4 regions of the Kosakonia sacchari SP1 genome follow, and region 3 is predicted to be linked to each of the others. Evidence: predicted binding sites of a transcription regulator. Region 3 holds the regulator's gene; each other region holds the start of a gene.
The links. Region 3 encodes CRP, which controls carbon source genes, mostly activating them, when cyclic AMP is high. Its sites were predicted from a motif close to ATGTGANNNNNNTCACAT; they were not measured.
Positions count from the first base shown of each region.

Region 1: the regulator CRP is predicted to act here: its motif matches at 2,309-2,326, upstream of C813_RS44300 (YjcB family protein).
Region 2: the regulator CRP is predicted to act here: its motif matches at 2,423-2,440, upstream of mlc (sugar metabolism global transcriptional regulator Mlc).
Region 4: the regulator CRP is predicted to act here: its motif matches at 3,315-3,332, upstream of C813_RS30655 (mannitol dehydrogenase family protein).

Region 1 is NZ_CP007215.2:4,500,747-4,506,558, forward strand. Features, by position in the region: gene C813_RS44290 (EAL domain-containing protein) at 1-170, opposite strand, end outside; gene C813_RS44295 (GGDEF domain-containing protein) at 512-1,915, opposite strand; gene C813_RS44300 (YjcB family protein) at 2,443-2,724, shown strand; gene C813_RS44305 (hypothetical protein) at 3,029-4,156, opposite strand; gene C813_RS44310 (ABC transporter permease) at 4,242-5,063, opposite strand; gene C813_RS44315 (ABC transporter permease) at 5,066-5,812, opposite strand, start outside.
Region 2 is NZ_CP007215.2:2,621,322-2,627,133, reverse strand. Features, by position in the region: gene C813_RS47535 (KPN_01571 family protein) at 1-70, shown strand, start outside; gene C813_RS35370 (MFS transporter) at 131-1,381, opposite strand; gene C813_RS35365 (LysR family transcriptional regulator) at 1,502-2,398, shown strand; gene mlc (sugar metabolism global transcriptional regulator Mlc) at 2,528-3,748, shown strand; gene bioD (dethiobiotin synthase) at 3,874-4,569, shown strand; gene C813_RS35350 (RHS repeat protein) at 4,666-5,812, shown strand, end outside.
Region 3 is NZ_CP007215.2:388,665-394,476, reverse strand. Features, by position in the region: gene C813_RS24770 (phosphoribulokinase) at 1-852, shown strand, start outside; gene C813_RS24765 (OsmC family protein) at 895-1,299, opposite strand; gene crp (cAMP-activated global transcriptional regulator CRP) at 1,604-2,236, shown strand; gene C813_RS24755 (YccS/YhfK family putative transporter) at 2,283-4,361, shown strand; gene argD (bifunctional acetylornithine/succinyldiaminopimelate transaminase) at 4,351-5,571, opposite strand; gene pabA (aminodeoxychorismate synthase component 2) at 5,659-5,812, opposite strand, start outside.
Region 4 is NZ_CP007215.2:1,610,321-1,616,132, forward strand. Features, by position in the region: gene C813_RS30645 (phosphatase PAP2 family protein) at 1-615, opposite strand, end outside; gene C813_RS30650 (CobW family GTP-binding protein) at 656-1,636, opposite strand; gene C813_RS30655 (mannitol dehydrogenase family protein) at 1,757-3,223, opposite strand; gene uxuA (mannonate dehydratase) at 3,430-4,620, shown strand; gene yeiP (elongation factor P-like protein YeiP) at 4,687-5,259, opposite strand; gene C813_RS30670 (YkgJ family cysteine cluster protein) at 5,423-5,677, shown strand; gene setB (sugar efflux transporter SetB) at 5,674-5,812, opposite strand, start outside.

The sequences.
Region 1 (5,812 bases), 790 kb from region 3:
ATAACGCGTTCCGTTTTATTTAGCGCTAACTGGGCAAACGATTGAAGCTGGGTACTCGTTTCTTTCACCGCACGAATATGCGCAAACCATAGCGACAACATCAGCGGTAGAAGAACTACCGTGATGAGCACGACGACGCTGAGCATCTTGCGACGCACGCTATGATTCATGTCCGCCTATATCCATGCATTTAAAGTGCCTTTTTAATGTTTGGCAGGATGCTTTGATAAACAGGTGATTACGTTGCATGAATCAAACGACATTAGCAACTGACTTTTCTCATTAAAAACCTAATATTTGGTTATGACCAAAATACGCGACCATAAAGCAAACTCAGAGTGTGCCCAATGTTTATATTAAGGAAAATATTAATCCATTCGTATGGGGGTGTTTTAAGTTAATACAACAGAGTATCGCTGATTAAGCTAAACTGGCCGCAGGATAAAAAAAGGTGCGCCATTCGGGTATTTTTTCATCTGTCGTTGAGAAGTCTTCATAATTTCTTCTTTATTTATAAAAAAGCGCCAACCACCACGGTTTTACTGCGCCCTGCACGTTTCGCATCGTACAAAGCGTTATCCGCAAGCGTAAGTAAAACTGAAGTATCGGACTCTTCACCGGTGACGAATACTAAACCAGCGCTAAAGGATAAGGCTATCTTTTCACCATTACTAAACAATGGATTTCGCGCCAGTGACGCGCGAATCTTTTGGCTAAAACGCAGCGCCATTTTACTGTCGGTATGCGGCATTAAAATCAGAAATTCCTCACCGCCTAAACGACCAAAAATATACGATGGATCGCAATGTTCGCGGATCTGATCGCAAAAATGGATCAGTGCGGCGTCACCCGTTAAATGCCCCCAGCGATCATTGATATTTTTAAAATAATCCAGATCCAGCATCAGCAGGCTGAAGTGGCTGCGCGGCTCGTCCGGCCGACACGACACCAGCGCCTCTTTTAACTTCCGCAACATAGAGAAACGATTATAGCAGCCAGTCAGATCGTCAATGGTGGCTTTCATTTCCAGCTGCCGCTCCGCTTTTTTACGCTCGGTAATATCAAGCCCGATGCTGAGCACCGGGTGATCTGGCAGTTGAATATTCGACCAGAGTACCGTCAGTACCTGGCCATCACGGCGTACCGGGTGCCATTCGTGCATGTCGACGCCCGGCGATGTATTAACCGACGCGCGAACTTTTTGCCGAACCTCGGGATCGGGGAAAAATAACGCTAATGGATCGGCCTGCTGATTGAGCTCATTGATGCTCCAGCCAAATACGCGTTCGCACTCACCATTCCATAATACGCAGCGGTTACTTTTATCAAAAGAGTTCATTAAAACCGGGGCGCGTTCAAATAGTGCTTTATATTGTGTCACTATGCGCTGCATCTCTTTTGCTGTGCGTTCTCTGGCGACAATTTCAGCAAGATAGTTTTTTAGTTTTTCGACCAAAACAATAACGACATTTTTCACAATAGATAAAGAGCTCAAGGGCTGAGGAAATGCCAAAAAGAAATAACCTTCGAGCCCCGACTCTTTATAATTTAACTTACACAAAATACCGCTGCGTAATTTTCTAGCCGATATTTCTTGATGCGGAAATAATAAATCGCCGGCATGCCGCCGCCAGCAAATGACTCGCCAGGCGCGCTGATGTCGTTGCAGTTGAGACTGCTCAAGGAAGGTTTGTACATCCTGCAGCGTGCAGCCCGGCGTACCAGCGCTGACGAGCTGCCATGCGTCATCCTGCCGGATAACCACCCAAGCAAGTGTGGATCCAAGTGCCGCATTGATTGCGCGTAATATCTCTTCCATTGAACGTTGCGCGGTGAGCCAGGGCATCAACCTTACCAGAACCGACAACGCCGCATCGGCATCCTCCGGCGGCACGGCGGAATTTTCTATTTTCATATTTTTTCATTCGCAGGTTATAAAACGCGAAACCAGCTTCAAATGATGTCATCAGGAAAAAAGAAGAGGCGGCCATCAATTCAGTTAGCGCAACTGCACGCGCAAATATCTTCTTCACGCATGAAAAACGTGATGAAAAAGAATATATCGATAAAGATCAAAACCCTGAATCATCATTCACAGGCTAATAAGATTTTCCTCAAAAGCATAATATATGCGACACAAGCTGTAAACGTTGTGGCAATTAGGATGCTAAATATCACTCAAATGTATTAGATGGAAAAAACATTAATCCCTCCGCACGCATAAATATATCGGCAGTATATTTACGAATGAAACACAGCTATCACGATGCAAAAAGCACGCTTTTTGTACTGGCGAATAAATCAGCAAATGTGATATAATTCACATATTCTTGAAACGAAAAACACCGTTTCAATTCGTTGTGTTATTCGCGGATCTTCAGCATTGCCACTCGCGCAGTGTGCTTATCCGCCTGGTATTCGGTTCTTTCTGAGGATGGTTTGATGGCTACCTTTACCGCCAGCGTTGTGCTTCTCCGCTGGCAGTTACTGAGTGCAGTGTTGATGTTTATGGCCAGTACGCTGAACATTCGTTTCCGTCGTGCTGATTATATTGGCCTGGCGGTGATCAGCAGCGGCATGGGCTTAGCGGCAGCATGCTGGTTCGCTACCGGTTTGTTGGGCATTACGGTGATGGATCTCGCCACGACCTGGCACAACCTGCTCGTCGTTATGGAAGAGATCGCGCAAAAAGCGCCACCCGAGTGGCCGATGATCGTAACGTGATTGTTTAAAGCGCCTGCGGGCGCTTTTTTATTTCCTCGGGTGTTCGTTTTTCTACGCAATGCACTTTCGCATAAAAATAAACAACATATCAGCGCCAGTCGCCGATCTTTGCCGCCCGTGGTAACCGCATAAAGAGACTAGCATCCCTTCGCTTTCAACACTGTTCGGGCGGAGAAGCCGCATTTGATTACCTGCGGGCTCGCTAAGCAGGAACGCCCACTTGCCGAGCCAGGGCGTAAAAAATATAGATGCCCGATAAGACTCTGCTTAGCGGGCATCTGTGTTTTACGTCAGCACAACGATTTTACTCAAGGATGCGAGCTTCCCATGGTCGCCAGAGCGGATGGAATTTTTGCGGTTGGTAGTGCGTCGTTTCGCGCTCGCCGAAATGGAACAGTGCATCCATCTCATTTTTGATGACGACAATATTGGAACCATCCGCGCGCCCGCCAATGGTCACCGAACCGTGATAGCCCTTTACCGGCACGCCGGTATAATTCGCCAGTTTTTGTGCGAAAGCATCAATCCCGCCCTCGCCACTGTGGCAGCTTAAACAGCGGATATTTTTAAACTTCACCTCCCCGGCAAGCTCCAGCGTATCCATTGCCACATCAAACGGCGCTTTAACTCCACCGGCGACTTGCAGGCCCGTGGTGCTGTCACCCTTTGGCGTAAACACACCGTGGCCGATGATATTCAACCGCGGTTCGCCTTTATAGCTGTCGGTGAAAAACATATACATATTCGGATCATTTAAGGGGCCGTCGCGACGCACAATATTGATTTCACCGGATAATGTCACCGCTCCCATTTCTTTCTCACCCACATCGTCGCCCACTTTGGCAATTTCAGCGAATTGTTTGATGTTGAGTTTTGATGACGCCATGGGATCGGAAAAATTTTTTCCTCCCGCTTGCGGTAATGAAACATGCAATACGTCCGGGCCAGAGGCGTCAGGTATGGCGTGGCTTAACGGCTTACTGGTGGAAACGTTCGCTTCCGTAGCTGGATTTAATGGCCTTGCCACCGCCATTTTCGACTCCGCAATAGCGACGTTGATTTCACCGTGCGGACCTTTAGCTGTGCCAGAAGGTCGTTCAGTAAGCCGCGCCGCGCCCGCACCGGGAAGCGATCGCACTCCGCCCGGGAATTCCGGCAGCGGCCCGCCCAACACCGCGCCGAGGAAAATCTCCTGCAAACTTTCCCCCAGCGTGGGCAACGGTATTTTGCCTTCATCTTTGGGTACGCGGGAAAGATCGGCCTGTTTATCACCAGTTCGCCATGAATAATGCCGCTGCTGAAACGCCTGGAAAGTCTCCTTTGCCGGCGTATAGGCAGGCTCTAGCTGCACCGCTCTGAGCGTTTTGTCTGCGTAAGGCGAAATATCATAGGGTTTAAAAACATCAATTGCTGCCGGGCCTTTAATGTCCATGCGCGCACCTTTAATAGGGGTTGTCTGGCGTCATTGCCGTTGATTAAGTGGCTCGATGGACGACTTTCGCGGCGTTAAGGTGCAATTATTTCCCCAGTTTCGACAGCATTTCCGGGCGCATAAATTTATGGATAACCAGCATAAACAGCACCGATGGCACCAGCAGGATCAGCGCGGTGATAGATGATACCTGATAGTTGCCCGACATACTGGCGGTATAGAGCAAAATGGGCAGAGTGGTGATATCAGGCGCGCCGACAAAAAAGGTGGCGGTAAACTCATCCAGCGATTCCAGGAACACAAAAATGCTCGCGGCAATCAACCCAGGAGCGGCCTGCGGCAAAATGATATGGAAAAACGTGTAAACCGACCCGGCACCCAGATTGCGCGAAGCGCGCGCCAGCAGCGGGTCAAGCGCCGAGAACGCCGCCACGCTAATCCAGATCGAGTACATCAGGCCATGAACGCTATGCACCAGCACCACGCCCACAATCGTGCCGTTTAGCCCCCACTGATAAAAGAGTCGCGCCACGTTCATATACACCGTCAGATTGGGAAACGCCTGCGGGATGAGAAACAGCAGCATAAAAAAGGCGCGACAGGGCATGGATCGGTGCGACAGCGCGTAACCCGCCGGAATAGAAATCAACAGGCAAACCAGCACCGATAGCACGGCGATCAACACGCTAATAGAGAGTGATCCCGATACATCGCTGTAAGGGCTAAACACCTGGCTCCAGTACTTTAATCCCCACTGGCTCGGCAAGGTGTGCGGGAAAAACCAGCTCTCCGCCACCGTCCAGATAAGCAGGTTCAACAGCGGGCCAAACAGCGCCAGTACCAGAAAAGTGAGCAACAGCGTTTGCAGCAGAAAACTGCCGTGGAGTTTTTGTCGAAACGTGGTCATCGCTACGCTCCTTTCGCATGCAGGCTATGACGCAAATAGAACCAGGAGAGCGCCGCGCAAATCAGATAGGAGATCACGCCCATCGCATTCGCCACCGGGTAATCGCCGTAAGAGTTAACACGAAACGCCATATCGACGGTCATCATGGTTGGCGTGCCGGTGCCAATCATCAGCGGCACGGAGAGCACCGACATCATCGTCACCGTGGAGAGCACCATCGCCACGCCAATCGTCGGCAGCACCTGCGGTAAAATGATATCGAACAGGATGCGTAAGCGCGACGCGCCGAGATTTTTTGCCGCCAGCATATGCGACGGTTCCACCGCCGACATCGCGCCGCAAATCAGTAATGTCGAGAACGCCATCTGCTTCCAGACAAAGGTAATAATGATCCCGCTCCAGCCCAGCAGCGAGGTGATGTCCATTGGCGTTAACAGCCCGCTCGCCACCAGCACATTGTTCATCAGGCCGTTTTTGGCGAGGAAGGTGCGCATCATCTGCGCGGTAACAATAAAAGGAATAAACAGCGGCAGGCGGTATAAAAATGCCAGCGTCTTAACGATGCCGCGAAACGGCGACAGCACAATAATGGCGGAAATCGTTATCGACAGCAGCGCCAGTATTACCAGTGAAACCAGCACGATAAGCACGGTAAAGAGAATATCGTTCGAGTAAAGCGCAAAGACTTTAGCAAAGTGCGCCAGCGTGAACGACTGCGTATCACTGGTGAACGCCGAGATCAGCGAAAA
Region 2 (5,812 bases), 2.2 Mb from region 3:
ATTTGCTCTGCTGGCGCTTGATGCGGTGCGGGAATTAATGGGCACGGCGTCGATTTTGAGTCTGTTTTGACACACACGAGCAAAAAGTAAAAAAAGCCCTGCATGCGCAGGGCTGTTGATTATCGCAGCATTAATGCAGGCGAGAGTGGAGCCTGCTTCCCACCAGGATGGCAATCACCAGCATGGCCGCGATAAAACCGCCGACGCCGTTCCAGCCATAGCTGTGCCAGAACACCCCGCCTAATGTCCCCGCCACGCTGGAACCGAGATAGTAGCTAAATAAGTAGAGCGACGAGGCCTGGCCTTTGGCGCGTCGCGCGCGTGGGCCAATCCAGCTGCTGGCGACGGAATGGGCGGCAAAGAAGCCTGCGGTAAACAGCAGCATACCGATGAAAATTACCCCCAGCGTTGAGAACAACGTAAGCAACAGCCCCAGCAGCATGATGGCGGTAGCACCGACCATCACCGGCCCGCGCCCGTATTTATTGGTCATCATCCCGGCTTTCGGCGAACTCCAGGTGCCCGTCAAATAGGCGACGGAAAGCAGACCCACCACCGCCTGGCTCAGCGTCCACGGTGATTGCATCAGACGGTAACCGATGTAATTAAACAGGGTGACAAACGAGCCCATCAGCAAAAAACCTTCCAGGAACAACAGCGGCAATCCCTGGTCGCGCCAGTGCAGACGGAAATTGATAAACAGGGTTTTTGGCCGCAGCGAGGTCGGGCGGAAATGGCGTGATTCGGGCAAGATCCGCCAGAACATCAGCGCGGAAGCCAGCGCAAAACAGCCAATCACCGCCAGCGCGATACGCCAGTTAAAAAAGTCGGTAAACACGCCGCTCAGCAGGCGTCCGCTCATCCCGCCAATAGAGTTTCCGCTGATATACAGCCCCATCGAGAAGGCAACAAAACTGGGGTGGATCTCTTCACTTAAATAGGTCATGCCAACGGCCGCAACGCCGCTCAGCGATAAGCCAATCAATGCGCGCATCACCAGGATGCCGTGCCAGCTGGTCATCATTGTTGACAATAATGTGCAGCACGACGCCAGTAGCAGCGCGGTAACCATCACTTTTTTTCGTCCGATGGCGTCAGAAAGCGGGCCGGTAAACAGCAGACCAATCGCCAGCATGGCGGTGGATATCGAGAGGGAAATACTGCTGCTGGCCGGAGAGACGCCAAACTCCTGCGACAGCACCGGTAAAATGGGTTGCACACAGTAGAGCAAGGCGAATGTCGCTAACCCGGCGGAAAAGAGCGCCAGCGTGACGCGCATAAATTGGGGAGTACCACGTTTAATAAATTGTCCCGGCAAAGAGACTGGTTTTTCGTCGACGACGCTTGCCGGCCCGGTGTCAACGGTTGTTGTACGACTCACTGGAGATCCTTAACGTTTTATACCCGTGATTTTGGTGACGGGCTTACCACGTCGCTAAGGGTATGAAAGCGGTAATATTCTGTCTAATATATTAATAATCTCAAATAATATGTTTTAAGTATGAATATTGAACTGCGTCATTTACGTTACTTTATTGCCGTTGCCGAGGAGCTGCATTTTGGTCATGCGGCGGCGCGGCTGAATATCTCGCAGCCGCCGTTAAGCCAGCAAATCCAGATCCTTGAACAACAAGTTGGTGCGCGCTTGCTTGCCCGTACCAACCGCAGCGTGTCGCTCACACCTGCCGGGCGGCAGTTTTTGGCGGATAGTCGGCAAATCTTAAGCCAGGTCGATGAAGCCGCCGCACGCGCCATGCGCTTGCATCAGGGGGAAACCGGGGAACTGCGCATTGGTTTTACCTCCTCCGCGCCGTTCATAAAAGCGGTCTCCGACACGCTCTCTTCATTTCGCCAGCGTTACCCGGATGTACATATCCAGACACGCGAAATCAATACCCGTGAACAGATCTCGCCGCTCAATGAAGGGTTGCTGGATTTGGGGTTGATGCGTAACACGCCGTTGCCGGAGACGCTGGCCTGGGAGGTGATTCTGCGCGAGCCGTTGCTGGCGATGATCCACAAAGATCATCCATTAGCGGCGCGTTCGGCGGTGTCGCTGGTGGAACTGGCACAGGAGCCGTTTGTCTTTTTCGATCCGCATGTCGGTACTGGTCTGTATGATGAGATCCTCGGCCTGATGCGCCGTTATCAACTGACGCCAACTATTACGCAAGAAGTGGGCGAAGCGATGACCATTATCGGCCTGGTAGCGGCCGGATTAGGGGTGTCGATATTACCGGCATCATTTCGGCGTGTGCAGCTAACGGAAATGCGTTGGGTGCCGATTATTGAAGCGGATGCGGTATCGGAAATGTGGTTAGTCTGGTCAAAACATCATGAGCAGGGCAGCGCGGCTGCACGCTTTAAGCAGCAGTTGATTGCCGCCGCTGACGGATAAATTTTGCGCATAAGTCATTGCAAAATGTGCTGTAAATCACACGCCGGGGTAAATATTTGACGGCGACCAGTGAAGTGTTTCACCATAGCCGAACGTTTATTTCGAAGCGTGAAAATAAGGGAGTCAGAGGTGGTTGCTGATAGTCAGCCTGGGCATATTGATCAAATAAAGCAGACCAACGCGGGGGCGGTGTACCGCCTGATTGATCAGCTTGGCCCGGTGTCGCGCATCGATCTCTCACGCCTGGCGCAACTCGCCCCGGCCAGTATTACGAAAATTGTGCGCGAAATGCTCGAAGCCCACCTGGTGCAGGAGACGGAAATCCAGGAACCTGGCAGCCGCGGGCGTCCGGCGGTCGGGCTGGTGGTCGAGACCGAAGCCTGGCACTACCTTTCTTTGCGCATCAGCCGGGAAGAGATCTTTCTTTCTTTACGCGATCTCAGCAGCAAGCTGGTCGTGGAAGATCGCCTTGAGTTACCGCTGGTGGCTGAACTGCCGCTGCTGGACCGTATTATTCTGCATATTGACCGCTTTTTTACCCGCCATCAGAACAAACTGGAACGTTTGACCGCCATTGCGATTACGCTGCCCGGCATCATTGATACCGAAAACGGTATCGTTCATCGCATGCCCTTTTATGACGATGTTAAAGATATGCCGCTGGGTGAAGCGCTGGAAAATCACACTGGCGTGCCGGTGTATGTCCAGCATGACATCAGTGCGTGGACGATGGCCGAAGCCTTGTTTGGCGCGTCACGCGGGGCGCGGGATGTGATTCAGGTGGTTATCGATCACAACGTTGGGGCCGGGGTGATTACTGACGGGCGCTTATTGCATGCGGGAAGCAGCAGCCTGGTGGAGATTGGTCATACACAGGTCGATCCCTATGGCAAACGCTGTTATTGCGGCAACCATGGTTGCCTTGAAACCATTGCCAGCGTCGAGAGCGTGCTGGAGCTGGCGCAGTTGCGCATGAGCCAGTCAATGAGTTCGATGCTGCACCAAAAACCGCTGACTGTGGAATGGCTCTGCCAGGCTGCGCAGCAGGGCGATTTATTGGCTAAAGATATCATTAGCGGCGTGGGTGCGAATATTGGTCGCATTCTTGCCATCATGGTGAATTTGTTCAACCCGCAAAAAATACTGATTGGCTCGCCGCTCAGCAAAGCGGCAGACGTGCTTTTTCCCGCCATTGCCGCGTGCATTCGCCAGCAGGCATTGCCCGCGTATAGCCAGCACATCAGCGTAGAGAGCACACAATTTACCAACCAGGGCACCATGGCCGGTGCGGCGCTGGTAAAAGACGCGATGTATAACGGATCCTTACTTATCCGTTTGTTGCAGGGGTAACATTTTTACACTGTTGCCATAAAAATTGCGCTACCTCAATCTTGCCCCCTGGCAGTTACCTTAGACTTTCCCCACTGAATTATTTTCCTGGTTTATATTTTCGTAGAACAACGGTGGGATGAGTGATGCTTAAGCGTTTCTTTGTAACGGGTACAGACACTTCTGTCGGGAAGACAGTGGCGTCCCGCGCGCTACTCCAGGCGCTGGCAGCCAGTGGTAAAACGGTGGCAGGTTACAAGCCTGTTGCCAAAGGGAGCAAAGAGACGCCGGACGGGCTGCGCAATAAAGACGCGCTGGTGCTGCAAAGCGTTTCGTCACTGGAGCTACCTTACCAGGCGGTCAACCCCATCGCATTAAGCGAAGAAGAGAGCAGCGTCGCGCACAGTTGCCCCATCAATTACACCCTGTTGTCGAATGGTCTGGCTGATCTGTGCAATCGCGTCGATCACGTGGTTGTGGAAGGCACCGGTGGCTGGCGTAGCTTAATGAATGACTTACGCCCGCTTTCGGAGTGGGTGGTGCAGGAACAGATGGCGGTGGTGATGGTGGTGGGTATTCAGGAAGGGTGTCTCAACCACGCCTTGCTGACCGCGCAGGCCATCGCCAGCGACGGCTTGCCGCTGATTGGCTGGGTGGCGAACCGCATCAACCCCGGCCTTGCGCACTACGCCGAAATTATCAACGTACTGAGCAAAAAACTGCCCGCGCCGCTGGTCGGGGAGTTACCGTATCTGCCGCGCCCGGAACAGCGCGATTTGGCGCAGTACATCAATCTGCAAATGGCGACCGGCATGTTAGTTGCCGACCGTATTCTGGCCTGACGCGGGCCGTTCGCTTACAACCCGCTATTCCTGTTTCTCCGCTTATACTCTTTATTGCATTTGATGCAAAAGTAGGCAATTTAAGCGGAGGATCTTATGAGTACATCCCTTTACAGTAAAACCCCGTCCGTCACGGTGCTTGATAACCGTGCTCTGCTAGTACGCGCTATCGCGTATCACCGCCATCCGGACACCCTGGACATCACCGATGAATGCATCACCCGCCATCAGTTTGATGCGCGCGGTCTGCCGTCACAAAGTGCTGACCCGCGTCTCTATGCCGCCGGGCTGGCGAATTTCAGTTATCTCAGCGACCTGAACGGCACGGCGCTACGCACGCAGAGTGCGGATGCGGGTACATCCGTTGCCCTGAATGACGCCTCCGGGCGGGTTTTTTTACAGGTCAGCAATATTGGCGAGGGTAATGAACGCAGCGCCGCCGTGACCCGCACTTTTCAGTATGAAGATGCCAGCCTGCCGGGGCGGTTGCTCGGCATTACTGAGCAGGCTGCCGGGGAAAACGCACGCGCCACCGAACGGTTTGTCTGGGGTGGTCATTCCGCAGATGAACAGAGCCACAATCTTGCCGGTCAGCCAGTGAGCCATTACGACCCGGCAGGTCTGCTTTCGACGGGCAGCGTTTCGCTGAGCGGCGTGCCGCTTTCCGTCACCCGCCAGTTGCTGCCGGACGATGCCGAAGCAGACTGGCAGGGCGTGGACGCCTCGGCGTGGAACGACCTGCTGGCGGGCGAAACCTACACGACCAACGGCACGGTCGACGCGGCCGGGAATGTGCTGACCACCACCGACGCGAAAGGTAATCTGCAGCGCGTGGCGTATGACGTGGCGGGTCTGCTGAAGGGAAGCTGGCTGACGGTGAATGGCGGTTCAGAGCAGATTATCGTGAAATCCCTGACGTATTCCGCCGCCGGGCAGAAACTGCGCGAGGAGCACGGCAACGGCGTGGTAACCACGTACAGTTATGAAGCGGAAACGCAGCGTCTTATTGGTATTAAAACGGAACGTCTGTCTGCTGCAAAAGTGCTGCAGGATTTGCGCTATGAATATGACCCGGTGGGCAACGTGCTGGTTATCACTAACGATGCTGAGGAGACGCGTTTCTGGCGCAATCAGCAAGTGGTGCCCGAAAACCGCTACGCCTACGACAGCCTGTACCAGCTGGTCAGCGCCAGCGGGCGCGAAATGGCCAGCGCGGTGCAGCAGAACAGCAGCCTGCCAGCTT
Region 3 (5,812 bases):
GTTATCGCCGTTACAGGCTCCAGCGGCGCGGGAACCACCACCACCAGCCTCGCCTTTCGTAAGATCTTCGCCCAGCTCAATATGCACGCGGCAGAAGTGGAAGGTGACAGCTTCCATCGCTATACCCGTCCGGAAATGGATATGGCTATCCGTAAGGCCCGCGATCTTGGGCGGCATATCAGCTATTTTGGCCCGGAAGCCAATGATTTTGGCCTTCTGGAACAGACGTTTAGCGAATATGGTCAAACCGGCAAAGGCCAGGCGCGCAAATACCTGCATACCTACGATGAAGCCGTTCCCTGGAACCAGGTGCCGGGCACGTTTACGCCGTGGCAACCGCTGCCGGAGCCAACCGATGTGCTGTTTTATGAAGGTCTGCACGGCGGCGTGGTGACGCCGCAAAACGATGTCGCGCGTCATGTGGATTTGCTGGTGGGCGTGGTGCCGATCGTCAACCTGGAATGGATTCAAAAACTTGTCCGCGATACCAGCGAGCGCGGGCATTCGCGTGAAGCGGTAATGGATTCTGTCGTGCGTTCGATGGAGGATTACATCAATTTTATTACGCCGCAGTTTTCCCGTACGCACATTAACTTCCAGCGCGTGCCAACGGTGGATACGTCCAATCCGTTTGCCGCGAAAGGCATTCCTTCACTGGACGAGAGTTTTGTGGTGATCCACTTCCGTAATCTGGAAGGGATTGATTACCCGTGGTTACTGGCGATGTTGCAAGGCTCGTTTATCTCGCATATGGATACGCTGGTGGTACCTGGCGGAAAAATGGGGCTGGCGATGGAGCTGATTATGACGCCGCTGGTGCAACGGCTGATGGAAGGCAAAAAGATCAAATAATGCAGAAAGCCCGGTCAGCCACGTGCCGCCGGGCTTTTCGCATCAGGCTTCGATAACTTCGTAAGAGTGGGTGATCTTCACCGCTTTTTCGAGCATCAAGGCCACGGAGCAATACTTCTCCGCGGATAAATCCACCGCGCGGGAAACCGCCGCATCCTTCAGATCTTTACCGCTGACGATAAAGTGCAAATTGATGTGGGTAAACAGGCGCGGCGCTTCTTCGCGACGCTCTGAAGTCAGCTTCACTTCGCAGTCGGTCACGTCATGACGCCCTTTTTGCAAAATAGAAACCACATCAATGGCGCTGCATCCGCCCGCCGCCATCAGCACCATTTCCATCGGGCTTGGCGCTTTGTCGCCGGAGTTACCGTCCATCAGGATTTGGTGGCCCGATGCGGACTCGCCAAGGAACGTTAACCCTTCAACCCATTTCACACGTGCCTGCATTTTCTTCACTCCGGAGTGGCAATTTTCTTTACAGATTACGCGTACATAACAAAACTCGCAACGGAAGGCGACCTGCGTCATGCTGAAGCGAGACACCAGGAGACAGGCGGTAAAAGCTATGCTAAAACACTCTGGATGCTACAGAGATAAATGGATGTTACGCATGTATGCATGACATCATACTTTAGAGACCGCAGATGACGCTGACGGTCCGCTTCCCTGGATGCGGGAAGCTTAGATTGCAACCCCAGACGTAGGGGCTCATCCTGTGTCTGAGACAGCTTATAACAGAGGATAATCGCGCATGGTGCTTGGCAAACCACAAACAGACCCGACGCTTGAATGGTTCTTGTCTCATTGCCACATTCATAAGTACCCGTCGAAGAGCACGCTGATTCACCAGGGTGAAAAAGCGGAAACGCTGTATTACATCGTTAAAGGCTCAGTGGCAGTGCTGATCAAGGATGAAGAAGGTAAAGAGATGATCCTCTCTTACCTGAACCAGGGAGATTTTATCGGTGAACTGGGCCTGTTCGAAGAGGGTCAGGAGCGCAGTGCATGGGTACGCGCTAAAACTGCCTGTGAAGTGGCTGAAATCTCGTACAAAAAATTCCGTCAGTTAATCCAGGTTAACCCGGATATCCTGATGCGTCTTTCCTCGCAAATGGCGCGCCGCCTGCAGGTCACTTCAGAAAAAGTGGGTAACCTCGCCTTCCTGGACGTAACCGGCCGTATCGCGCAAACGCTGTTAAACCTGGCGAAACAGCCAGACGCAATGACCCATCCGGACGGCATGCAAATTAAAATTACTCGCCAGGAAATTGGTCAGATCGTCGGTTGTTCCCGTGAAACTGTGGGCCGCATTCTCAAAATGCTCGAAGATCAGAACCTGATCTCCGCCCACGGTAAAACCATCGTCGTATACGGAACGCGTTAATCTGTAAAACGGCGCAGCTTACGCGCTGCGTCGTTTTTCTTCCCTCATGTGGCGCAGGCTGATTTATCACCCCGAAATCAACTACGCACTGCGACAAACGCTGGTGTTATGTTTACCTGTGGCCATTGGTCTGGTTTCGGGTCATCTACAACAAGGTCTGCTGTTTTCCCTCGTTCCCGCCTGCTGCAACATTGCCGGGCTTGATACGCCACATAAACGTTTTTTCAAACGCCTGATCATTGGCGGAACCCTGTTTGCCGGCAGCAGCCTGGCGGTGCAATTACTGCTGGCGAAAGATCTTCCATTGCCGCTGATCCTCACCGGGCTGACGCTGGTTTTAGGCGTAACCGCCGAAATCAGCGCACTGCACGGCCGTCTGCTCCCGGCTTCGCTCATTGCCGCCATCTTTACGCTCAGCCTTGCCGGTAACATGCCGGTATGGGAGCCGCTGCTTATCTATGCGCTGGGCACGTTGTGGTACGGGCTGTTCAACTGGTTCTGGTTCTGGATGTGGCGAGAGCAACCGCTGCGCGAATCTCTCAGCCTGCTCTACCGGCAACTGGCAGACTACTGCGAGGCGAAATACAGCTTGCTGACGCAGCATGCCGACCCGGAAAAAGCCCTGCCGCCTTTGCTTGCCCGCCAGCAAAAAGCGGTGGATATGATAAGCCAGTGCTATCAACAACTGCATATGCTGGCCGCCAATAAACACAACGATTACAAACGGCTACTGCGGGTTTTCCAGGTAGGGCTGGATCTGCAAGAGCACATTTCGGTGAGTTTGCATCAGCCGGAAGAAGTGCAAAAACTGGTGGAACAAACCCATGCCGAGCAGGTGATCCGCTGGAACGCACAAACCGTTGCCGCTCGTCTGCGCGTGCTGGCAGACGACATTCTCTATCACCGCTATCCCACGCGCTTCAACATGGATAAGCAGATTGGCGCGCTGGAAAAAATCGCCCGCCAGCACCCGGATAACCCGGTTGGGCAGTTTTGCGCCTGGCATTTTAGCCGTATCGCGCGCGTCTTGCGCACTCAGCGCCCGCTCTATGCCCGCGATCTGATGGCGGAAAAGCAGCGGCGCTTGCCCCTTTTCCCGGCGCTGAAAAGCTATTTATCACTGAAATCTGCGGCGCTGCGGAATGCCGCGCGAATCAGCGTCATGCTCAGTATCGCCAGCCTGATGGGCAGCGCCCTGCATTTACCGAAACCCTACTGGATCATGATGACGGTGATGTTTGTCACGCAAAACGGTTATGGCGCAACGCGCGTTCGCATTGTCCACCGGGCGGCAGGCACCATTGCCGGGCTGGTGATTGCCGGGGCGACGCTGCATTTTCATGTTCCACTCGGTTTTACGCTGGCGGCGATGCTGATGATTACGCTGGTCAGTTATCTCATTATTCGGAAAAACTACGGCTGGGCGATGGTGGGTTTTACCATTACCGCCGTCTACACCTTGCAGCTGCTGACACTAAATGGTGAGGAGTTTATTGTCGCCCGCCTTATAGATACGTTGATTGGTTGCCTGATTGCCTTCGGCGGCATGGTCTGGCTGTGGCCGCAGTGGCAAAGTGGCTTACTGCGACAGAATGCGCACGATGCGCTGGAAACAGATCAGGAAGCGATTCGCCTGATCTTAAGCGATAACCCGCAGCCCACACCGCTTGCCTGGCAGCGAATGCGCGTGAACCAGGCGCATAACGCCCTGTTCAACTCGCTAAACCAGGCGATGCAGGAACCGGGATTCAATACGCGTTATCTGGAAGATATGAAACTGTGGGTAACGCACAGCCAGTTTATTGTTGAGCATATCAATGCGATGACGACGCTGGCGCGCGAACATACGATGTTGACGCCGGAACTGGCGCAACGTTATTTGCAATCCTGCGAAATTGCCCTGCAGCGCTGCCAGCAGCGGCTGGAGTATGACGGGCCGGGAGGATCCGGAGATGTGAATATTCTCGAAGCCCCGGAAACATTAACGCATGGGCCAATGAGCACACTGGAGCAGCATTTACAGCGGATTATTGGGCACCTGAACACCATGCATACCATTTCGTCGGTAGCATGGCGTCAGCGCCCGCATCACGGCATCTGGCTTAACCGCCGCCTTAACCGTTGACCACTTTCGCCACTGCATCCGCGAAGCGCTTCATCCCTTCTTCGATATCCTGCGCGTCAATAATCAGCGAAGGCACAAAACGCATGACGTCCGGGCCAGCATTCAGCACCATAACGCCCGCATCGGCAGCGGCGTAGAGGAAATCGCGCGCGCGGCCTATATATTGCGGATTCAGCTCAGCACCAATCAGCAGCCCCATGCCGCGAATATCGCTAAACAGGTCAAATTTCTCGCCGATTTGCTGCAAATGCTTAACGAACAGCTGACGTTTTTCATTCACGCCGCTGAGCACTTCTGTCGTGTTGATAATGTCGAATGCGGTTCCGGCGACGGCGCAGGCCAGCGGGTTGCCGCCGTAGGTGGAGCCGTGTGAACCGGCGTGGAAAACACTCGCTATTTCATGCGTGGTCAGCATCGCGCTGATAGGGAAACCGCCGCCGAGCGCTTTGGCACTGGTCAGAATATCCGGCGTCACGCCATAGTGCATATAAGCAAACAACTCTCCGCTGCGGCCCATGCCGCACTGCACTTCGTCGAAAACCAGCAGTGCGTTGTGCTGATCGCACAGCTCGCGCAAACCTTTCAGGAAATCCGGCGTGGCGGCAGTAACACCGCCTTCGCCCTGAATAGGCTCTACCACTACCGCGCAAGTGTGATCGTCCATCACCGCTTTCACCGCGTGCAGATCGTTAAACGGCACATGGATAATGTCCGCCGGTTTCGGGCCAAAGCCATCGGAATACTTCGGCTGGCCGCCCACGCTTACGGTAAACAGCGAACGACCGTGGAAGGCATTATGGAACGCGATGATTTTTGTTTTGTATGGGCTGTGGCGCGTAGATGCATAAAAACGCGCCAGCTTGAATGCCGTTTCGTTAGCTTCAGTGCCGGAATTCATAAACACCACGCGCTCGGCAAACGTGGCGTCGATGAGTTTACGCGCCAGGCGCAGAGCAGGCTCGTTGGTAAAAACATTGCTGGTGTGCCACAGGGTCTCGCCCTGCGTTTTCAGCGTCTCCACCAGCGCCGGATGACAGTGTCCTAACGCAGTAACCGCAATCCCACCTGCAAAATCAACGTACTCTTTACCCTGCTGATCCCACACTCGGCTGCCTTTACCCTTTACCGGGATAAACTCGGCCGGTGCGTAAATTGGCAGAATAACGTCATCGAAGTTTGCACGCGTTACCGCGTCTTGCTGAGTTGCCATGGCTTGCCCATCCAGTTTTACGTTGCATTGATTGTGAAAATATAATCACGAAATATGCATAAAAAATCAGTTAATGGCAACCACAAATCAGCGTTCGAGGAAGTTTTTCAGTAACTGATGTCCCTGCTCGCTCAGGATACTTTCCGGGTGAAATTGCACCCCTTCCAGATCCCACTCCCGGTGGCGAATGCCCATGATCTCGCCGCTATCGCTCCAGGCGGTAACCTCAAAGCACGCTGGC
Region 4 (5,812 bases), 1.2 Mb from region 3:
GATCAAAACAGCCGAAAGAGAACCGATAGCAATATCGGTAAACCAGTGTGCACCAATCATCACGCGCGGAAAGGCGAAAACCACAAAAATAATAAGGGCAACCCCAAACGCTTTTCGGCCAAAATATCGCCACATTACACCAGCAAAAATAAGCAGCATCATGCCGTGATCGCCAGGGAAGCTGTCTTTCGAGGCGTCTTTGGTGGGGAAGTCGAGCAAATCGCTAACCCGGTGAATATCGGTAAAGAATAGCGACGGGCTGGCGCGTTTGACGGGCATCAGATGCTGCGCCAGTTGATTAATCACCACGGCTATCAGCAGCATTGTCAGGCCAGTCATCAGAATACGGCGTCGGCCTGTCGCATCCTCTTTTAACCAGAAAGAGAGCATTAAACAGCCCATCGCCACCAGCGAGCAGGCGTCAAAGGCGCGGTTATTGGTTAGCGCCACCAGCCACAAATAAGCGCGGTTTTCCACCAGACCCTGGTTGAAAAAATGGAACATTGCGGCGTCCAGCGGAAACCAAAAACCGTGGTTAGCGGGTAAGTACCAGGAAATAAATAGCGCCAGTCCTGCGGCGTTCAACAGTAAAATGAGCAGTAAACGAGTTTTCATTACGGGTCTATTTTCAATTAACACGGCGGCAACGTTAGTGTTACTGACTTAAACGAAGCTTCAACAAAGCGGACTGAAGTGTGTTCCAGTCTGCCTCCGAGGCGGTGATAAGCTCGATACGGCTGTCCGGCGGCGCGACGTTTTGTGTTTCGATATGCAGATCCTGCCCCTGGCGGTTAACGCGCAGCAATCCTTCCGGAATGCGCATCACCCCTTTCACTCGCTCAACCGGCGCAAGCCGCGCCCACTCCAGTAAACCGATGGTGTCGAACACCGTTTCTTCATCAAAAATCCAGCCGCAGGCATGATGGCCCTGGCCGCTGTTAAGGCTGCGGCGCCAGCGCTGGTGTGCCGGCAAGCTTAATGCCGCAAGACCTTTCTTCTCGTCGTGAGTATGGTTATGCGCGGCACTGGAAGGCAGCTCACGCAGGTTACGGCGAGGAAGATCAAGCAGCGCGCCGTCAATAACGCCCTGGGTCGCGCTGACCTGTAAGCGCTCGCCACCAAACTCGCCCCACCACGCCTCCAGCGCTTGCTGGCTCTGCGGTGTGGCGCGATCCTGTTTATTGGCGACGACAATATCTGCCGCCGCTAACTGGTCGCGAAAGTTTTCGTTGTGAAGTGCTTTTTCATCCAGTAACTGGCGGGGATCGAGCAAGCAGAGCGTTGCGCGCAGGTCAATCCACGGCTCATACACCGGCGCGGTGAGCATATCAAGGATCTGTTTGGGATGGCCCAGCCCGGTCGGTTCAATCAGCAAGCGGTCAGGTTTCCCCTGGCGCAGCAATGTATTAAGACCCACCTGCATCGGCAGGCCATTCACGCAACACATACACCCGCCCGGGATCTCTTTAAGCAGCGCACCGCTGTCAGCCAGCAGCGCGCCATCAATGCCGACTTCACCAAATTCATTCACCAGCACGGCCCATTTTTCCTGCGGGTCTTTATTGGCCAGCAAATGCAAAATCGACGTGGTTTTGCCGCTTCCGAGAAAGCCGGTGATGAGGTTGGTTTTGGTCACAAGTGCTCCAGGCGTCAACGAAATGTAAGCGTGACTGACGATCCTGGCGAAAAAAGTGCGAAAAGAGAAGGGCACGGACGGCGTAAAAGCACTAACCGTCCGCTTTAGTAGCAGAAATTGTTAATTACCGAGTGCGCGTTTCACCGCTGCATGCGCACCTTCGGTGGTAAGCATCTGCCATGCGTCATTAATGGCATTAACAAATGTCGGGTCTTGTGGCAGGTCGCTACCGAAAATCTCTTTAAGCGCCAATAGTGCCGTTACGCGTTCATCGACGCTGCTGGTTTCCACAATCGCGTGAATTTTATCCGCCAGCGGATCGCGAATATCAATGCTGTTACCGGCATCATCCACGCCGCTGACATAGCGCATCCAGCCCGCAATGCCCAGCGCTAACAGCGGCCACGGCGTTTCGCGTTGCAAATGTACCCGAACACCGTCCAGCATACGCTGCGGCAGCTTCTGGCTGCCGTCCATGGCGATTTGCCAGGTGCGGTGCTTCAGCGCCGGGTTAGAAAAACGGTCAATCAGGCTATCGGCATAGGCGATGAGATCAACGCCGGTAATGCGCAGCGTCGGGGCTTGTTCCTGGAGCATCAGGCGGCGCACTGCCGTGCGGAAGATGTCATCCTGCATGCAATCATTAATATGCGCGAAGCCTGCCAGGTAGCCGAGATACGCCAGAAAAGAGTGGCTGCCATTGAGCATGCGTAACTTCATCTGCTCCCACGGCTGCACATCCTGTACCAGTTGTACGCCGGCCACTTCCCATTCGGGACGTCCGGCGACGAAATTATCCTCGATTACCCACTGAATGAACGGCTCACAACTGATGGCACACGGATCAAATACGCCCAGCGCTTCGCCAATTTCCGCCAGTGATTCATCTGTTGCCGCCGGAACAATGCGATCCACCATGGTGGCCGGGAAGCTTACATTCTCCTCTATCCACTGCGCCAGTTCCGGTGAGCGGGTTTGCGCCATTCCGAGTACGGCATTTTTAACAATATGACCATTGTCGGGAATATTATCGCAGGAGAGCACAGTAAAGGGCTGCAGCCCGCGTTCGCGGCGACGGGAGAGCGCTTCAACCAAAATCCCCGGCGCTGAGTGCGGTTCGCCCGGATGCTGGAGATCGTGTGCGATGCGCGGCTGCTGCAGATCCAGTTTTCCACTGGCAGGATCGATGCAATAGCCTTTTTCGGTAATGGTCAGGGAAACAATCGCCACTTGCGGTTCGCAAAACTTCTCAATAATGGCGGGCAGCGAATCGAGTTTCGCGTTCAGACATTCTTTCACCGCGCCGATAATTATCGGCTGGTTTCCGTCCGCCCCTTTTTCCATCACGGTGTATAAATGCTCCTGCTCACGCAACTGGGACATGAGCACATCGCCGCTGAACAAGCTGATTTCACAGATCCCCCAGTCGCCACCTTGCGCGTTCAGCACCCGGTTGGTCAGCAGCGCCTGATGCGCGCGATGAAATGCGCCAAAACCAAAGTGCACAATTCGCGAGCGCAGTTGTGTGCGGTCATATTCGGGTTGCTGTACGCTGGCGGGCAGCGTTGCGGAGGCGATTGTCTTCATCTATATACACCTGATTAACCAATAATTAACAATGTGCAGTGTAAAGTTATATGACAGCAAAAAGAATTGGTATGCCGTAATTATCCGGGGAATGTGAGCTGGATCAATCATTGCTGTGGGAAGATTTGACCGCCGCAATTAAGCATGTATGGTAGTCGTCATATGTTTATGTGTATTGGTATAACAACTTTGTAGAGGGTAAGGCAATGGAACAAACCTGGCGTTGGTATGGACCGAACGATCCGGTGTCGCTTGATGATGTGCGTCAGGCCGGTGCGACGGGCGTCGTGACCGCACTACACCATATCCCGAACGGCCAGGTCTGGCCGGTTGATGAGATCAAAGCGCGTCAGGCGCTGCTGGCGGAAAAAGGGCTGGTCTGGTCGGTGGTCGAGAGTATTCCGGTGCATGAAGATATTAAAACTCATACCGGGCAGTACGACACCTGGATTGCCAACTATCAGCAGAGTATTCGCAATCTGGCGGCCTGCGGCATTGATACCGTGTGCTACAACTTTATGCCAATCCTCGACTGGACGCGTACCGATCTGGAATATGAACTACCGGACGGCTCCAGGGCGCTGCGTTTTGACCAGATTGCTTTTGCCGCGTTTGAGTTGCATATCCTGAAGCGCAAAGGCGCAGAAGCTGATTACAGCGAAGAAGAGCAGCGCCAGGCGCAGGCTTACTTCAACGCCATGACTGAAGCGGAAGTCGAAAAGCTGACGCGCAATATCATCGCTGGTCTGCCTGGCGCGGAAGAGGGCTATACCCTTGAGCAGTTCCATGCGCGCCTTGCGGAATATGACGGTATCGACAAAGCGCAACTGCGTGAAAATATGGCCTATTTCCTGCGCGCTATTGTGCCGGTTGCGCAGGAAGTGGGCGTGCGTATGGCGGTACACCCGGACGATCCGCCGCGCCCGATCCTCGGCCTGCCGCGTATCGTTTCTACTCTTGAAGATATGCAGTGGCTGAAAGAAGCGGTAGACAGCATCAATAACGGTTTCACCATGTGCACAGGTTCATACGGTGTGCGTGCGGATAACGACTTAGTGCGGATGATCGAGACGTTTGGCGATCGCATTCACTTTACGCACCTGCGTTCCACCTGCCGCGAAGATAACCCGAAAACGTTCCATGAAGCCGCGCATTTGCAGGGTGATGTGGATATGGTGTCGGTGGTTGCCGCCATTCTTACTGAAGAGCAGCGCCGCAAGAAAGCCGGTGATTTGCGCCCGATCCCGTTCCGCCCGGATCATGGTCACCAGATGCTTGACGATCTGCGTAAGAAAACCAACCCTGGTTACTCGGCGATTGGTCGCCTGAAAGGGATGGCGGAAGTGCGTGGCGTTGAGCTGGCGCTGAAGAAAACGCTGTTCCGCGATCTGTTGTAATTAGATTTATCGTCGGAAAATAAAAAGCCACTTCAATGAAGTGGCTTTTTTCATGCATCGCGCTTATCAGTCCGCGCGGCCCATATAGCGGCGCTCTTCGATATGAATACGGATTTTCTCGCCGGTGGTCAGGTATTCCGGCACCTGGACAACCAGACCGGTGGTCAGGGTTGCCGGTTTGGTGCGTGAGCTGGCGGAAGCGCCTTTGATACCCGGTGCGGTTTCCACAATTTCCAGATCCACCGTCTGCGGCAGTTCGAGCGCCAGCAACTGACCGTCCCACAGCAGAACCTGCATATCCGGCATACCGCCTTCCGGAATAAACAGCAACTCTTCTTCAATCTGCTCTTTATTGAAGGTGTACGGCGTGTAATCTTCTTTATCCATAAACACGTATTCGTTGCCGTCAACATAAGAGAAGTCGACAAAACGACGGTTCAGGGTCACGGTATCAAGGATATCATCGCCTTTAAAACGCTCTTCCACTTTCAGCCCGGTACGGACATCGGAAAAACGCATTTTGTAGAGCGTTGCCGCGCCACGGGCGCTCGGTGACTGAATGTCAATATCTTTCACAATCAGCAGCTTGCCGTTGTAATTCAGCACCATACCTTTTTTAATTTCGTTCGCTCTTGGCATTGCAAGGGTCCTGTAAATTGAAAATAACAAAAATATCGCGACAAACTACTCGCGAGGGACTTTTCAGGCAAGTGGAATCGGAGAGTTTTGCGTTCAGAGGGCAAAAGATGATAGCTTGCGCCCTGCACGCGCAGCCCCGCGCGCCTGAGAATAGAGAACGTTTATGGAATGCCGCCCGGACTGCGGAGCCTGCTGTACCGCCCCGTCCATCAGTAGCCCGATACCCGGCATGCCCGACGGGAAGCCTGCTAATACGCCCTGCGTTCAGCTTGATGCGCAAAAGCGCTGCAAAATATTCGGCTCGCCGCTGCGCCCAAAAGTCTGCGCCGGGCTGCAACCGAGCCGCGACATGTGCGGCGCAAACCGCGAGCAGGCGATGGTTTATCTGCTCGATCTTGAACAACAAACCGCGCCTTAAATATCTTTTATCCGGCTCAGGCAAACCTGCGTAACCAGCGTCATTGCCAGTGCAATCCAGAACACCGCGTGATAACTCCAGATCTCTGCCACCACGCCAGCCAGCGAACCGGCGATGATCCAACCGACTCGCGTG